DNA from 3 places in the Nocardia gipuzkoensis genome. Region 1 is predicted to be linked to each of the others. Evidence: riboswitches for the same ligand, from Rfam matches in the RefSeq annotation. Region 1 holds a riboswitch; each other region holds the start of a gene.
What was found. A riboswitch is a leader RNA that binds a small molecule or an ion and turns the genes downstream of it on or off. The one in region 1 is predicted to bind S-adenosylmethionine.
Positions count from the first base shown of each region.

Region 2: another riboswitch for S-adenosylmethionine. It lies ahead of LTT66_RS09975 (rhodanese-like domain-containing protein); the one in region 1 lies ahead of LTT66_RS37320 (hypothetical protein).
Region 3: another riboswitch for S-adenosylmethionine. It lies ahead of LTT66_RS06935 (PLP-dependent transferase); the one in region 1 lies ahead of LTT66_RS37320 (hypothetical protein).

Region 1 is NZ_CP089225.1:544,122-548,410, forward strand. Features, by position in the region: gene LTT66_RS02495 (hypothetical protein) at 8-706, opposite strand; SAM riboswitch class I at 1,090-1,183, shown strand; gene LTT66_RS37320 (hypothetical protein) at 1,259-1,570, shown strand; gene LTT66_RS02505 (ABC transporter substrate-binding protein) at 1,688-3,307, shown strand; gene LTT66_RS02510 (ABC transporter permease) at 3,310-4,289, shown strand, end outside.
Region 2 is NZ_CP089225.1:2,163,616-2,167,904, reverse strand. Features, by position in the region: gene LTT66_RS09985 (FAD-dependent oxidoreductase) at 1-819, opposite strand, end outside; gene LTT66_RS09980 (Rv0361 family membrane protein) at 1,305-1,754, shown strand; SAM riboswitch class IV at 1,818-1,934, shown strand; gene LTT66_RS09975 (rhodanese-like domain-containing protein) at 1,949-2,365, shown strand; gene LTT66_RS09970 (O-succinylhomoserine sulfhydrylase) at 2,362-3,576, shown strand; gene LTT66_RS09965 (serine/threonine-protein kinase) at 3,600-4,289, opposite strand, start outside.
Region 3 is NZ_CP089225.1:1,484,936-1,489,224, forward strand. Features, by position in the region: gene LTT66_RS06925 (MFS transporter) at 1-1,381, opposite strand, end outside; gene LTT66_RS06930 (TetR/AcrR family transcriptional regulator) at 1,510-2,238, shown strand; SAM riboswitch class IV at 2,265-2,375, shown strand; partial or broken gene LTT66_RS06935 (PLP-dependent transferase) at 2,602-2,781, shown strand; gene metX (homoserine O-acetyltransferase MetX) at 2,778-3,935, shown strand; gene LTT66_RS06945 (winged helix-turn-helix transcriptional regulator) at 3,956-4,289, opposite strand, start outside.

The DNA of each region.
Region 1 (4,289 bases):
CGAGACCTCATGGCACCGGCGTGATTCCGACCGTCGGCAAGAAGAAGCAGGACTTGGCGCCGTTCTGCACCGTGCCGAACACCGCGGCGAGCACCGTGCCCTTCCCGGTGTCCACCGGGACCGCGCGCACCCCGCCCATCGGCAGGGCCGCGAAGAGGAAGTCCCGGATCGCCTGCTCGGCCGCAGGCCGCAGGTCGGCGGGAACGGACGAAGGGATCATCGCGCGGGCGACCTCCGACAGCGGCCCCATGGCGGCCGTGCCGCCGCGGCCGGTGTTCAGGTTGAGCCAGGCGACCTGCATGCCCGCGGTGTTCGGGCCGTCCGGACCGAGGCCGTAGGGCACGAAGGTGAACATGGCCTGCCCAGCCTTGACGGCGCTGAGGTCCTGGCCTGGAATCTGCACGGTGTTCTTCGGCCATGGTCCCGGAATGGCGCCCGCCACGGCGGGCGCCAAACCGCCCGTGGTGTTGTCGAGGCAGAACGCCGACGCGGTCGGGTACGCGAACGGCGCGATTCCGAGCGCGCGCAGCGCGTCGAGCGCGGCTTGGTAGGCGCCGAACAGGTCGCCGGGGGCGGCCACCTGTACGGAGTGGTCGGAGAACGCGGGAATCGGGGCATCCGGAGCCGCGAGCGCGGCGCCCGGCCCGGCGAGCACGAGAGCGATGGAACCGGACACGACAGCGGACAATTGGGTCAGAGAGCGCATTGTGATCACGAAACCTCCTCATCGGCGGGACGATCGAGGGGCACAGTACTCCGGCAAACGCGTCCAGCAGTATGGATTACGAACAGCAATTTTGTGGCGAGTCCCGTTTGCCCGAAAACGAACCCGCCGCATTCCCCACCCTCGGCAAGAGCCGTATGCTGCATCGGGCCGTCGGCATTCGGTACTGGACCTCGCCGGCGATGACGCGGTGGGCTCGCACCACCCTTCGGCAGAGCAGCGCATGCCTGGTTACTACAAAGATCCGATGAATCCGGGTGCGACAAGATCTACGCTCACGGTGATTACTTCTCTTGTTCCCGGCTTCACTTGCTGGGCATCATGATTCGGCTCGACCCGGTCACCGGTTGACGGGGGGTCGGCGCCAACCATCCAGAGCGACCGAGAGACCTGGCTCGTCGACGTCGCAGCAACCCCCCGGTCACCGGGTGCGGGTGCTTCCGCCGGGACCGATGGAGGAACCGAAGTGATCATCGAGGACCGGCCGACCGCGTACGCGGTCGCGCCGAAACCGAGCGCACGCCGGGCGCGGGCATGAGCGCGTCCACCGCACCCGATGCCACCCCCGCGGCGGCCGCGCCGGGCGAACCGGATCCGACCGGCACACTCGTCCTCGTTGCCGCTCCCGCCGACGCCGCCCCGACCCCCACCGTGGCCAAGACCCGGCACCCCTGGCGCTGGGTGGTCAGTGCCGTCGCGCTGATCCTGCTCGCCCAGTTCGTGCACGCGCTGGTCCACGCCATCGAGCACGGCGCCTACCAGCAGGTGATCGACCGCTGGGGGCTGCACAGCGAGGCGGTCACCGAATCGCGGATCAACCCGCCCGGCCTGCCGACGAAGCGGTGAGCCGATGACCCGGCAGCGCCGCATCATGCCCAGCCGACCGTCGGCGACCGTTGTCGCCGGCGCCGATCCCCGCCAGGGCGAACAGCTCGCCCGCACCGAAGTATCTGGAGTTGTCTCGTGACCCGAACCCGTCACCGAATCCTCGCGCTGGCCGGCGCGCTCGCCGCGGCCACCACCGTGGCCGCCTGCGGCAGCGATTCGGCCGCGCCCGGCGGCGACGCGGGCCCGCCCCGGCCGGGCGGCACCCTGCGCTACGGCCTGTCCCAGGCGCCGACCTGCTCGGACCCGGCCCAGGCCGGCACCAACCAGACGGTGTACGTGGCACGGCAGATCGTGGACTCGCTGACCGACCAGGATCCGGCCACCGGCAAGCTGAAGCCGTGGCTGGCGCAGAGCTGGGAGGCCACCCCCGACGCGAAGGTCTTCACCTTCCGCCTGACCGACGGCGTCACCTTCAGCGACGGCACGCCGCTCACCGCGGACTCGGTGCGCAACACCTTCGATTCGATCCTGCGGCTCGGCTCGGGCAAGGCGCCGCTGGGCAGCAGTTACCTCACCAACTATGTCGGCGCCACGGCCGTCGACCGGCTCACCGTCCGGGTGGAGTTCAGCAAGCCCAACGCGCAGTTCCTGCAGGCGTCCTCGACCGCGCAGCTCGGCATCCTGGCCGACGCGACCACGGCGAAGCCCGCCGAGCAGCGCTGCCTCGGCGACAACGTCGGCAGCGGGCCGTTCACCTATGCGGCCTACCGCCAGGACGCGGCGGTGATGCTGGCCAAGCGCACCGGTTACCACTGGGGTTCTGCGGTGTTCGCGCACCGCGGCGAGGCCTACCTGGACAAGATCGAGTTCACCGTGGTGCCCGAATCCGGCGTGCGCACCGGCAGTCTCGCGTCCGGGCAGCTGGACGCGATCAGTGACGCGCTACCGCAGGACGCCCCGCAGATCGAGGCGGCGGGCGGACGGGTGCTCAGCACGGCCAACCCGGGCGTGCCGTTCGGCCTGCAGCCCAACGTCACCCGCGGACCGTTGCGCGATCCCGCTGTGCGCCGAGCACTGCTGCCCGCGATCGATCGCAGGCAATTGGTGGACACCGTGCTCGGCCCGCAATTCCGGCCCGCCACCAGCGTCCTGGCAGGCAGCACACCCGGCTACACCGACCTCTCGGCCCGCCTGGCCTACGATCCGGCGAAAGCGCGCACCATCCTCGACCAGGCCGGGTGGGTGCCCGGCGCGGACGGCGTCCGGACGAAGAACGGTGAGCGCTTGTCGTTCTCGGTGCTCTTCAGCCAGGTGTTCGCGGGCAACCAGGCGATCCTCGAGCTGGTGCAGCAGCAGCTGCGGCAGGTCGGCGTCGAGCTGAAGCTGGACCTGGCGTCGGTGGCGGAGACCACGGCGCGGCAGGGCAGCAAGGACTTCGACACCTTCTACGGCAACACCACCCGCGCCGACGGCGACATCCTGCGCACCAACTTCGGTCTCGAAGGGCGCAATCTCAACGCGCGCGGCCCCATCCCCGCGTTGGACGACGCGCTGACCGGCCAGGTGAGCACCGTTGACACCGCGACGCGCAACGGGCTCATCCGCACCGCGCAGCAGCAGGTGCTCGACGCGGGGCTGTTGATCCCGACCGTGGAGCTGTCCCAGGCGATCGGAGCGGGCGGCAACACGCAGGACCTGAAGTTCGAAGCCTCCGCGCGATTGCAGTTCTTCGACACCTGGTTGAGCGGACGATAGTCATGGCACGCTATCTGGCCCTGCGGGCGCTGCAAGCGATCTGGGTGCTGTGGGCGGCGTTCACGCTGTCGTTCGTTGTGCTGTATCTGCTGCCCGCCGACCCGGTCTCGATCGCGGCCGACGGCGGCGGCTCGGGCACACCGGTGGACCAGGCCGCCATCGCCGAGTTGCAGGCCCGCTACGGTCTGGATCGGCCGCTGTGGGAACAGTATCGGACCGCCCTCGGCCATGCCGTCCGCGGTGATCTCGGGCATTCCATCGCGACCGGGCAGCCGGTCACCGACGCCATCGGTGACGCGCTGCCCGCCACGCTCGAGTTGACCGGCACCGCATTGCTCTTCGCGGTCATCGGTGGCGTCACGCTGGCCTTCGCGGCGACCCAGACCCGTCGGCCGTGGCTGCGCAACGCCTTGGCCGCGCTGCCCTCGCTGGGTGTCTCGGTGCCGACCTTCTGGACCGGACTGCTCCTGCTGCAGGTGTTCTCGTTCCAGTTGCGGTTGGCGCCCGCGTTCGGCGGGCACGGGTTCGCGGGCACGGTGCTGCCCGCCCTCACCCTGGCGCTGCCGATCGGCGCGGTCATCGCGCAGGTGCTCACCGCCGGTCTGGAGACGACCTGGCGTCAGCCGTTCGTCGACGTGGCCCTGGCCAAGGGCGGATCGCGCTGGTGGGTGCGGCGCACGCACGTGCTGCGCCCGGCCAGTGTGCCCGCGTTCACCATCGCCGGGGTCCTGGTGGGCAACATGCTCGCCGGATCGGTGGTGGTGGAGACGGTCTTCGCCCGCCAAGGCGTGGGGCGACTGACCCAGACCGCGGTGCTGGCCCAGGACATCCCGGTGGTGCAGGGCATCGTGCTGCTCACTTCGGTGGTGTTCGTCAGCGTGAATCTCGCGGTCGACCTGCTGTATCCGCTGCTCGACCCGCGTATCGCGGCCCGTTCACGCGGCGCGAGCGGCGAGTCCGAGCAGACCGCCGCGAACGCCAC
Region 2 (4,289 bases), 1.6 Mb from region 1:
GCCGTTCTCGCCGAGCACCTCGGCGGGCGATTCGAAGAAGTGCAGGAACAGCTTGTGCGGGCGGTCGCCTGCGTCGCGGATGGCCCACTGCTCGAGGGTGTTGGCGACCATGTCCACCTGCTTGGAGTGGCGGCGCGCGGCTTCGGAGCCTTCGTCGTAGTCGATGTCCTCGGGGTCGACGATGACTTCGATGGTGGGCGAGTGGTCGAGTTCGCGCAGTTCCAGCGGGGTGAACTTGGCCTGTGCCGGGCCGCGACGGCCGAAGACGTGGACTTCCACGGCCTTGTTGGCCTTCAGGCCCTTGTAGACGTTCGGCGGGATCTCCGTGGGCAGCAGCTCGTCGCCGGTCTTGGCCAGCACGCGCGCGACGTCCAGCGCGACGTTGCCGACGCCGAGGACCGCGACCTTCTCCGCGTCCAACGGCCAGGTGCGGGGCACGTCGGGGTGGCCGTCGTACCAGGAGACGAAGTCGGCGGCGCCGAAGGAGCCGTCCAGATCGATCCCGGGGATCGGCAGGGCGCGGTCGGCGTTGGCGCCGGTGGAGAAGATCACCGCGTCGTAGAAGGCGCGCAGGTCGTCGAGGGTGATGTCGGTGCCGTAGTCGATATTGCCCAGCAGGCGCACCTGCGGCTTGTCCAGCACCTTGTGCAGGGCGGTGATGATGCCCTTGATCCGCGGATGGTCGGGCGCGACGCCGTAGCGGATCAACCCGAACGGCGCGGGCATGCGCTCGAACAGGTCGATGCTCACCTCGGCATCGGACTTCATCAACGCGTCGGCGGCGTAGATCCCGGCCGGTCCGGCGCCCACGATCGCGATGCGGAGCGGGCGGGTCTTCGCGGTGTGCGCGTCAGGCCCGGAGGAGGAAGCCTGCGTCACCGTGGAGGGCTCACGGACACCGCCGTCCTCTACTGCACTCTGTTCGGTCATCTTTTACGCGCACCTTATGGTCGAAACAATGAATGACGTCTGGGCTTAGCTTAGGCTAAGTTGACGCACCGGCTCGTCGCACCCGTCCGGTGCGGACGCCGGCGTTGCCGGCTCGTGGCTGCACGGTGCTCCGTTCCGCGGCGTGGAGCTGCCGATTCGCTATGACAGCAGGACGCCGTTCCGCGATTCTATCGGGATGGTCGATCCCACCCCGCGGCGGTGCGTGAACTCGGCGGATGTCATCGCAAGCCACATCCGTCGCTTACCCGGTTCCGCGCCGCCTATCGCGGCCGCCCGGCCCCGGTCGTGATCGCCGCGGTCCTGAGCCGGGGGCCGAGCGCTCGATACCCGCGCCGACCAGGGATCATCGAGTCATGAGCGAACAGCAGCCGACCCCGGGCGAGGATGAGATCATCCGGGTCGATCAGACCGACAAGCGCTCCGCGGCCCCGTTCATCGCGGCCGCGGTGGTCGCGGCGATCGTGCTGATCGCGATCGTGCTCGGCGGTGTGCTGTCGCCCGCTGAGAAAAATGTCACAGAAGCCGACCGCCTCGTGGCGGCCGTCCGCAATTTCGTCGACGGCTCCAATCGCAGCGACGCCGTGCCGCCGCCGGGCACCGCCTGCCAGGGTTTCGACGCGAGCCGCTCGCCGCTGGCGGGCCGAGACGGCGCCGGAAAGCCGGTCGAGATCACGAAAATCGACAGCCCCATGGTGGACGGCGACCGGGGCAAGGCGACCGTGACGACGAAGGTGGACGGGCGGGAGGCGACGTCGACCTGGAATCTCACCAGGTCCGGCGGCAAGTGGCTGGTCTGCACCTGAGCGTTCGCGCGGTGCGCGCCAGGGTTTGACAGGGTGACCCGGGTCGGTGCAATCTCAGTCGAAGGTCATGAGAACCAGTGTCAAGCCCCGGCATTACTGGTCGGCAACCCTCCTCCGCGGTGGGGTGCTCCGGGTGACGACCTGGCGGCGCCCCGGTCCCGGGCGCGGCAAGTGCGGATTCGCAGGAGGTGCACATGAGTTATGCCGGTGACATCACTCCGCAGCAGGCATGGGAACTGTTGCGGGACAATCCCGAAGCCGTCCTGGTGGACGTGCGGACGGAAGCGGAATGGAGGTTCGTCGGCGTCCCCGACACGAGCTCCATCGAACGGCCGACCGTGCTGATCGAGTGGGTCGACTCGACGGGTGCGCGCAACGAGGCGTTCGTCGAGCAGTTGAAGCAGGCGCTCGACGGTCACGACCCCGATGCTCCCGTCGTCTTCCTCTGTCGCTCCGGCCAGCGTTCGGTGGGCGCGGCGATCACCGCCACGTCGGCGGGTTACCGCACCTCCTACAACGTGCTCGAGGGCTTCGAAGGCCCGCTCGACGAATTCGGGCATCGCGGCGGCGCGGGCTGGCGTGCCCTCGGACTGCCCTGGCGGCAGTCGTGATCACCGGCGGCGCGTTCGACAAGCCACTGCCTGACGGCGTCGGCCCCGCGACGCTCGGCGTGCGTGGCGGCCTGCGGCGCTCCGGTTTCGAGGAGACCGCCGAGGCGCTCTTTCTGACCTCCGGCTTCGTCTACGAGAGTGCCGAGGCCGCCGAGGCCGCGTTCACCGGCGAGGTGGAGCACTTCGTCTACTCCCGCTACGGCAACCCCACCGTGGCCATGTTCGAGGAGCGGATGCGCCTGCTCGACGGCGCCGAAGCGTGCTTCGCGACCGCGAGTGGCATGTCCGCGGTGTTCACCGCGCTGGGCGCGCTGCTGAGCGCGGGCGACCGGCTCGTCGCCGCGCGCAGCCTGTTCGGCTCGTGCTTCGTGGTGTGCAACGAGATCCTGCCGCGCTGGGGCGTGGAGACCGTCTTCGTCGATGGCGAGGATCTCGACCAGTGGGAACAGGCGCTGTCGGTGCCCACCCAGGCGGTGTTCTTCGAGACGCCCGCCAATCCGATGCAGACGCTGGTCGACGTGCGCCGGGTAACCGAGCTGGCGCACGCGGCGGGTGCGAAAGTCGTGCTGGACAACGTGTTCGCCACTCCGCTGCTGCAACGTGGCTTCGAACTCGGCGCCGACGTGGTGGTCTACTCGGGCACCAAGCACATCGATGGGCAAGGCCGCGTGCTGGGCGGCGCGATTCTGGGCGCGCAGGACTACATCGGCGGGCCGGTGAAAACGCTGATGCGCCATACCGGTCCGGCGCTGAGCCCGTTCAACGCGTGGACACTGCTCAAGGGTCTGGAGACGATGCCGCTGCGGGTGCGCCATTCCACGGAGTCCGCCCTGCGCATCGCCCGCTTCCTGGAGAGCAACCCGGCCGTCAGCTGGGTGCGATACCCGTTCCTGGAATCACATCCGCAGCACGCGCTGGCCACCGGTCAGATGAGCGGAGGCGGCACCGTGGTCACCTTCGAGCTGAACGCACCCCAGAACGAGGCGAAGAAGCGCGCTTTCGAAGTCCTGAACGGGTTGCGCATCGTCGACATCTCCAACAACCTCGGTGACGCCAAGAGCCTGATCACGCACCCGGCCACCACCACCCACCGCGCCATGGGCCCCGAAGGCCGGGCAACCATCGGCCTGACCGACGGCGTCGTGCGCATCTCGGTGGGCCTCGAAGACGTCGAAGACCTCCTGGACGACCTCGACCACGCCCTTTCCTGACCACGGAACCGTCGCGCGATCGGTCAGCCGATCGGCACGGTGACGCCGGGCGACGACGGTGCGCCGCGCAGAATCAAGTGGCTCGCGACATCGTCCTTCTTGTCGTTCTTCTTGCCGTTCTTGTTCTTGCCGGGCAGGTCGAAGGCCAGTCGGATCGTACTGACGCGGCCGGGAGCGAGGCGCGCGGAGTCGCCGGGCGAATTGAGTTCGGCGGTGACCACCGCGTCGGGCGGGACGGAGCGGCCGCCGGTGGTCACCAGCCGTTGATCGGCTACGACAAGGGTTTGTTCGCGGTCGGACACGTTGGTGACCGTAAGTGTCACGATTGTGTGGGAATCGGCCGCGGTTGTCGCGTCGGAGGCCACGCCGGTCACGGTGAAAGCGAAGTTTCCGTCGCGCACGGCAGGACCCGGATTCGCGGCCTGCCCGCCGGTCGACGGCAGCGAGGCATCGGTCGGCGTGGCGGCTTCGCTGGCCGTCGGACCCGCAACAGGTGCGGACCCGAAGTCGATGCCGCTTCCGAGCAGCCACAACCCCACCGCGGCGACGAGCGCCGCTCCGGCGGCGAAGGGTATCCATCCGCGCAATCGATGATCGCGTTGCCCGGCCTGAGCGGCTGAACGAACCTCGGCCGTCGGGGGCGTCGGGGTGGCGGCCGTCAGCTTCCGAGTAGCCGGGTGGCCGGCCGGTGCCGTGGTATGCGTGACAGGCGG
Region 3 (4,289 bases), 940 kb from region 1:
AGAAGGCCACGTCGTAGCTGTGGATCGCGGCGCGCGCGGCCAGGTTGTCGATGCCGGGGTTGTCCTGGGCGAAGGTCTCGGCGACCTGCACCGAGATGGTGGTCAGCAGTGCCGTCCCGACCGCGCCGCCGACCTGCTGCGCCGCGTTCAGCAGCGCGGACGCCACACCCGAGTCCGCTTCCTCCACCTGGTGCAGCGCCACCGTCTGCATCCCGACGAACAGCGGGCCCATGCCGAGCGCGATGAGCACCTGGGCAGGCAGCACCCCGGCGAGGAAGCTGTCGCCGTAGCCGAGCTGCGCCAGCAGTACCAAGCCGATGACACCCAGCACGGCGCCCGCCACCATCAGCGGACGGGGGCCGAGCTTCGGCAGCAGGGCGCTGGTGACACCCGCCGAGATCGCGATGCCCGCCGGGAAGGGCAGGAAGGCGAAGCCGGCTTTCAGCGCCGAGTAGCCCAACGTGATCTGGAAGTAGTAACTCAGGAACAGGAACATCGCGAACATCGCGATCGGGATGAGCAGTGCCGCGAGGAACGCCCCGCCCCGGTTGATCTCGCCCGGGATGTGCAGCGGCAACAGCGGGTTCGACGACCGCCGTTCGATCACCACGAAGGCGGCGAGCAGAACCGGTCCGGCGATCAGCAGCGCCAGGGTGCCACCGGCCAGCCAGCCGTCCTCGGCGGCGCGGCTGAAGCCGTACACGATGGCGATCAGGCCCAGCGTCACCGTGACGGCACCGGGCATGTCGTATCCCCCGACGCGCGGCGCCGGCACGTCCTTCGCCACCCAGGCCAGCGCTCCGAGCAGCGCGAGCAGCGCGATCGGCGTATTGACCAGCAGGCACCAGCGCCACGACGCGTACTCGGTGAGCGCGCCGCCCGCGATCAGGCCGAGCGCCGCACCGCCCGCGGAGATACCCGCGAACACGCCGAAGGCGGTGGCCCGCTCACCTGGCTCGGTGAACGTCACCGACAGCAGCGAGAGCGCGGCCGGGGCCAAGAGTGCGGCGAACGCGCCTTGTAGCGCGCGTCCGGCGAACAACTCCGCACCGTTCTGGGCGAGACCGGCCAGGGCCGAAGCGCCCGCGAAGCCGATCAGGCCGATGATGAAGATCCGGCGGCGCCCCAGGTAGTCGGCCATCCGGCCGCCCAGCAGCAGCAGGCCGCCGAAGATCAGCGTGTAGGCGGTGAGCATCCACTGCCGGTTGCCGTCGCTGATGTCGAGATCACGCTGCGCGAACGGCAGCGAGATGGTCACGATGGTGGCGTCCAGAACCACCATGAGCTGGGCCGATGCGATCACTGCCAGCGCGAGCCAGCGCGCTGAGCCGCCCGGTTTGTGCGGCGCGTGCACCGCTGTCGCCGTGTCCGTCACGGTCATCTCCTCGTCCCTCGATGAACTGAAGCCATCCTGGCATTGGACGCCATTTGTCGTCAAGCGAAAAATGTCGCAATACGACATTTGACTGTTACGGACAGAAGAACGGAGGGTTGGGTTACCATCGGGACATGCTCGAGTCATCGACGTCGATGGGCACGAGCGCCGCTGCAGCTGCCGCGAGCGCCCCGGGCCTGCGCGAACGCAAGAAGCAACAGACCAGGTTGCGCATCATCGCGGCGGCCCTCGACCTGTGCGACGCCCAGGGCTTCGAGGCGACCACGATCGAGCAGATCGCCAACGCCGCGGATGTCTCGCCGCGCACGATCAACCGCTATTTCGACAGCAAAGAGGACATCGTGCTGGGGCCGGTCCAGGACTTCGGCCGCACCGTGGCCGAGACCCTGCGTCAGCTGCCGCGCACCGGCAACGAACTCGCCGCGCTGCGGCAGGCCTTCCTGTCCGTGGTCGATCGAGCCGCCGAGGCGGGTGAGGCCGACCCGCTGTCGTTCCGGCAGTTCCAGAAGATGCAGCGGATCCTGCGCAGCAGTCCGTCGGTCAGCGCGCGCAGTCTCGAACACGCCGACGACAAGAACACCGCCATCGCCGCGGTGGTCGCCGAGCGCCTCGGCACCGAACCGGACGCCCGCGCGGTGCGGCTCATCGTCGGCACCTGGCAGCTGATCGGCCACGTCGGCATGGAGTGCTCGGACGACCTGTTCCTGGACGATGACATGGCCACCGCGGCCCGGGCCGGGCGCTCCAACTTCACCGAGACCTACGACGAATTCGTGCGCAGCTGCTGCGTCGCGCCGACTGCCTCCGATCAGGGGCGTGCGCTGGAGGATTTCGGACGCTGACGGACCGCCGGTTATGATGCCGGGCAGGTCATGAGTATCAGCGCCAAGCCCCGGCTCGCTGGTCGGCAACCCTCCATCCGCGGTGGGGTGCTCCGGGTGATGACCTGGCTCCCGAAAGCCGGGAGCAAGCGCGTACCAGGAGGTCGCCGGCATGTGTTGTTGTTCACACCGCTAACCCCTGCTGTACCGGCGAACACCTTTTGGGAGCAAACCATGAGTGAATCCACCGTGCGCGGGGCCGAACACGACCCGACGCAGTGGTCCTTCGAGACCGAGCAATCGGGCCGGACTCCGGACGGACCGATCGATGCGGCCGCCCTGCCGACCTACCGGACTACGCACCCCACTCAGGTCGGATCAGCCATGCACACCCGCGTGGCTAACATCGGGAAGGTGCGTTCCCTCGTGATTCACCCCGCGTCGACGACGCATTCGCAGCTCACACCCGAGGAACGGCTCGCCCCAGAACCGGTCCGTCTCGCGGTCGGCCTCGAGGACATTCCGGCCGATCTGCGCGCCGGTTTCGCGGCGGCGACGACGTGACCGTGGATACCGAACGGAGCGCCCGGACCTCCGCCGTCGCCCTGCCGCCCTCGGACGGGCAGCTCGGCACCATCGCCATCGGCGATGTGCGACTGGAGAACGGAGCGGTCATCCCGGACGTGCGCCTGGCGGTGCAACGCTGGGGTGAGCTCTCCCCCGGACTGGACAACGTCGTGCTGGTCGAACACGCGCTGACCGGCGATTCGCACGTCGTCGGCAAGCCCGACGACGTACACGAGATGCCCGGCTGGTGGGACGGCATGGTCGGGCCGGGCGCGCCGCTGGACACCGACGAATGGTGTGTGATCGCGACGAACGTGCTCGGCGGCTGCAAGGGCAGCACCGGGCCATCCACTCTCGCCCCTGATGGAAAGCCATGGGGCGCGAGGTTTCCCGAGATCTCCATCCGCGACCAGGTGACCGCGGAGGCCGCTCTGCTGGACCTGCTCGGCGTCGAGCGGCTCGCCGCCGTGGTGGGCGGGTCGATGGGCGGCATGCGGGTGCTGGAGTGGATGGTCGGCGCACCGGAGCGGGTCGCCGCGGCGCTGGTGCTGGCGGTCGGCGCTCGCGCTACCGCCGACCAGATCGGTACCCAGACCACTCAGATCGCGGCGATCAAGGCCGACCCGGACTGGCAGGGCGGTGACTATCACGGCACCGGCCGCGCCCCGACGACGGGCATGGCCCTGGCTCGGCGGATCGCGCACCTGACCTACCGCACCGAATTCGAGCTGGACCACCGATTCGAGAACAAACCGCAGGGCGACGAGGACCCGTGGAACGGCGGCCGGTACGCGGTGCAGAGCTACCTCGACCACCAAGCCGAGAAGTTGTGCCAGCGTTTCGATCCCGCCACCTACGTGTTGCTGACCGAGGCGATGAACCGCCACGACGTCGGCCGTGGTCGCGGCGGCATCGAGGCGGCGCTCGCGGCGACGCCGGTGCCCTGCGTGGTCGGTGGCGTCGACTCCGACCGGCTGTACCCGCTGCGTACCCAGCAGGAGCTCGCCGATCTGCTCCCCGGCTGCGACGGACTGGAGATCGTGCACTCCCGCGACGGGCACGACGGGTTCCTCACCGAGGCGGCGGCGGTGTCGAAACTGCTGACCGAGACCATGCGACTAGCCCGGACCGGTGTGCGACCCGAACGCTGACCGGTTCGCTGGTCGCCACCTCACAGCGCCGCGGCCCGCCGCGCCGCTTCGATTCGGTTGATATTGGTCTCGATCCACTCCCGCAGCGCCGCTATCGGCGTGCGCAGGCTGTGACCCAGCTCCGTCAGCGTGTACTCGACCCGCGGCGGCACGGTGGGATGCACTGTCCGCGTGACGAATCCGTCGGTCTCCAGCTGACGCAACGTCTGCGTCAGCATCTTCTGGGAGATGCCGTCGATGCGGTGGCGTAGATCGGTGTACCGCATGGTTCCCTCGGCGAGCGCGTCGATGATCAGCACCGTCCACTTGCCCGCGATGTGGTCCAGGACCTCCCGCGTGGGGCACTTCGCGGAG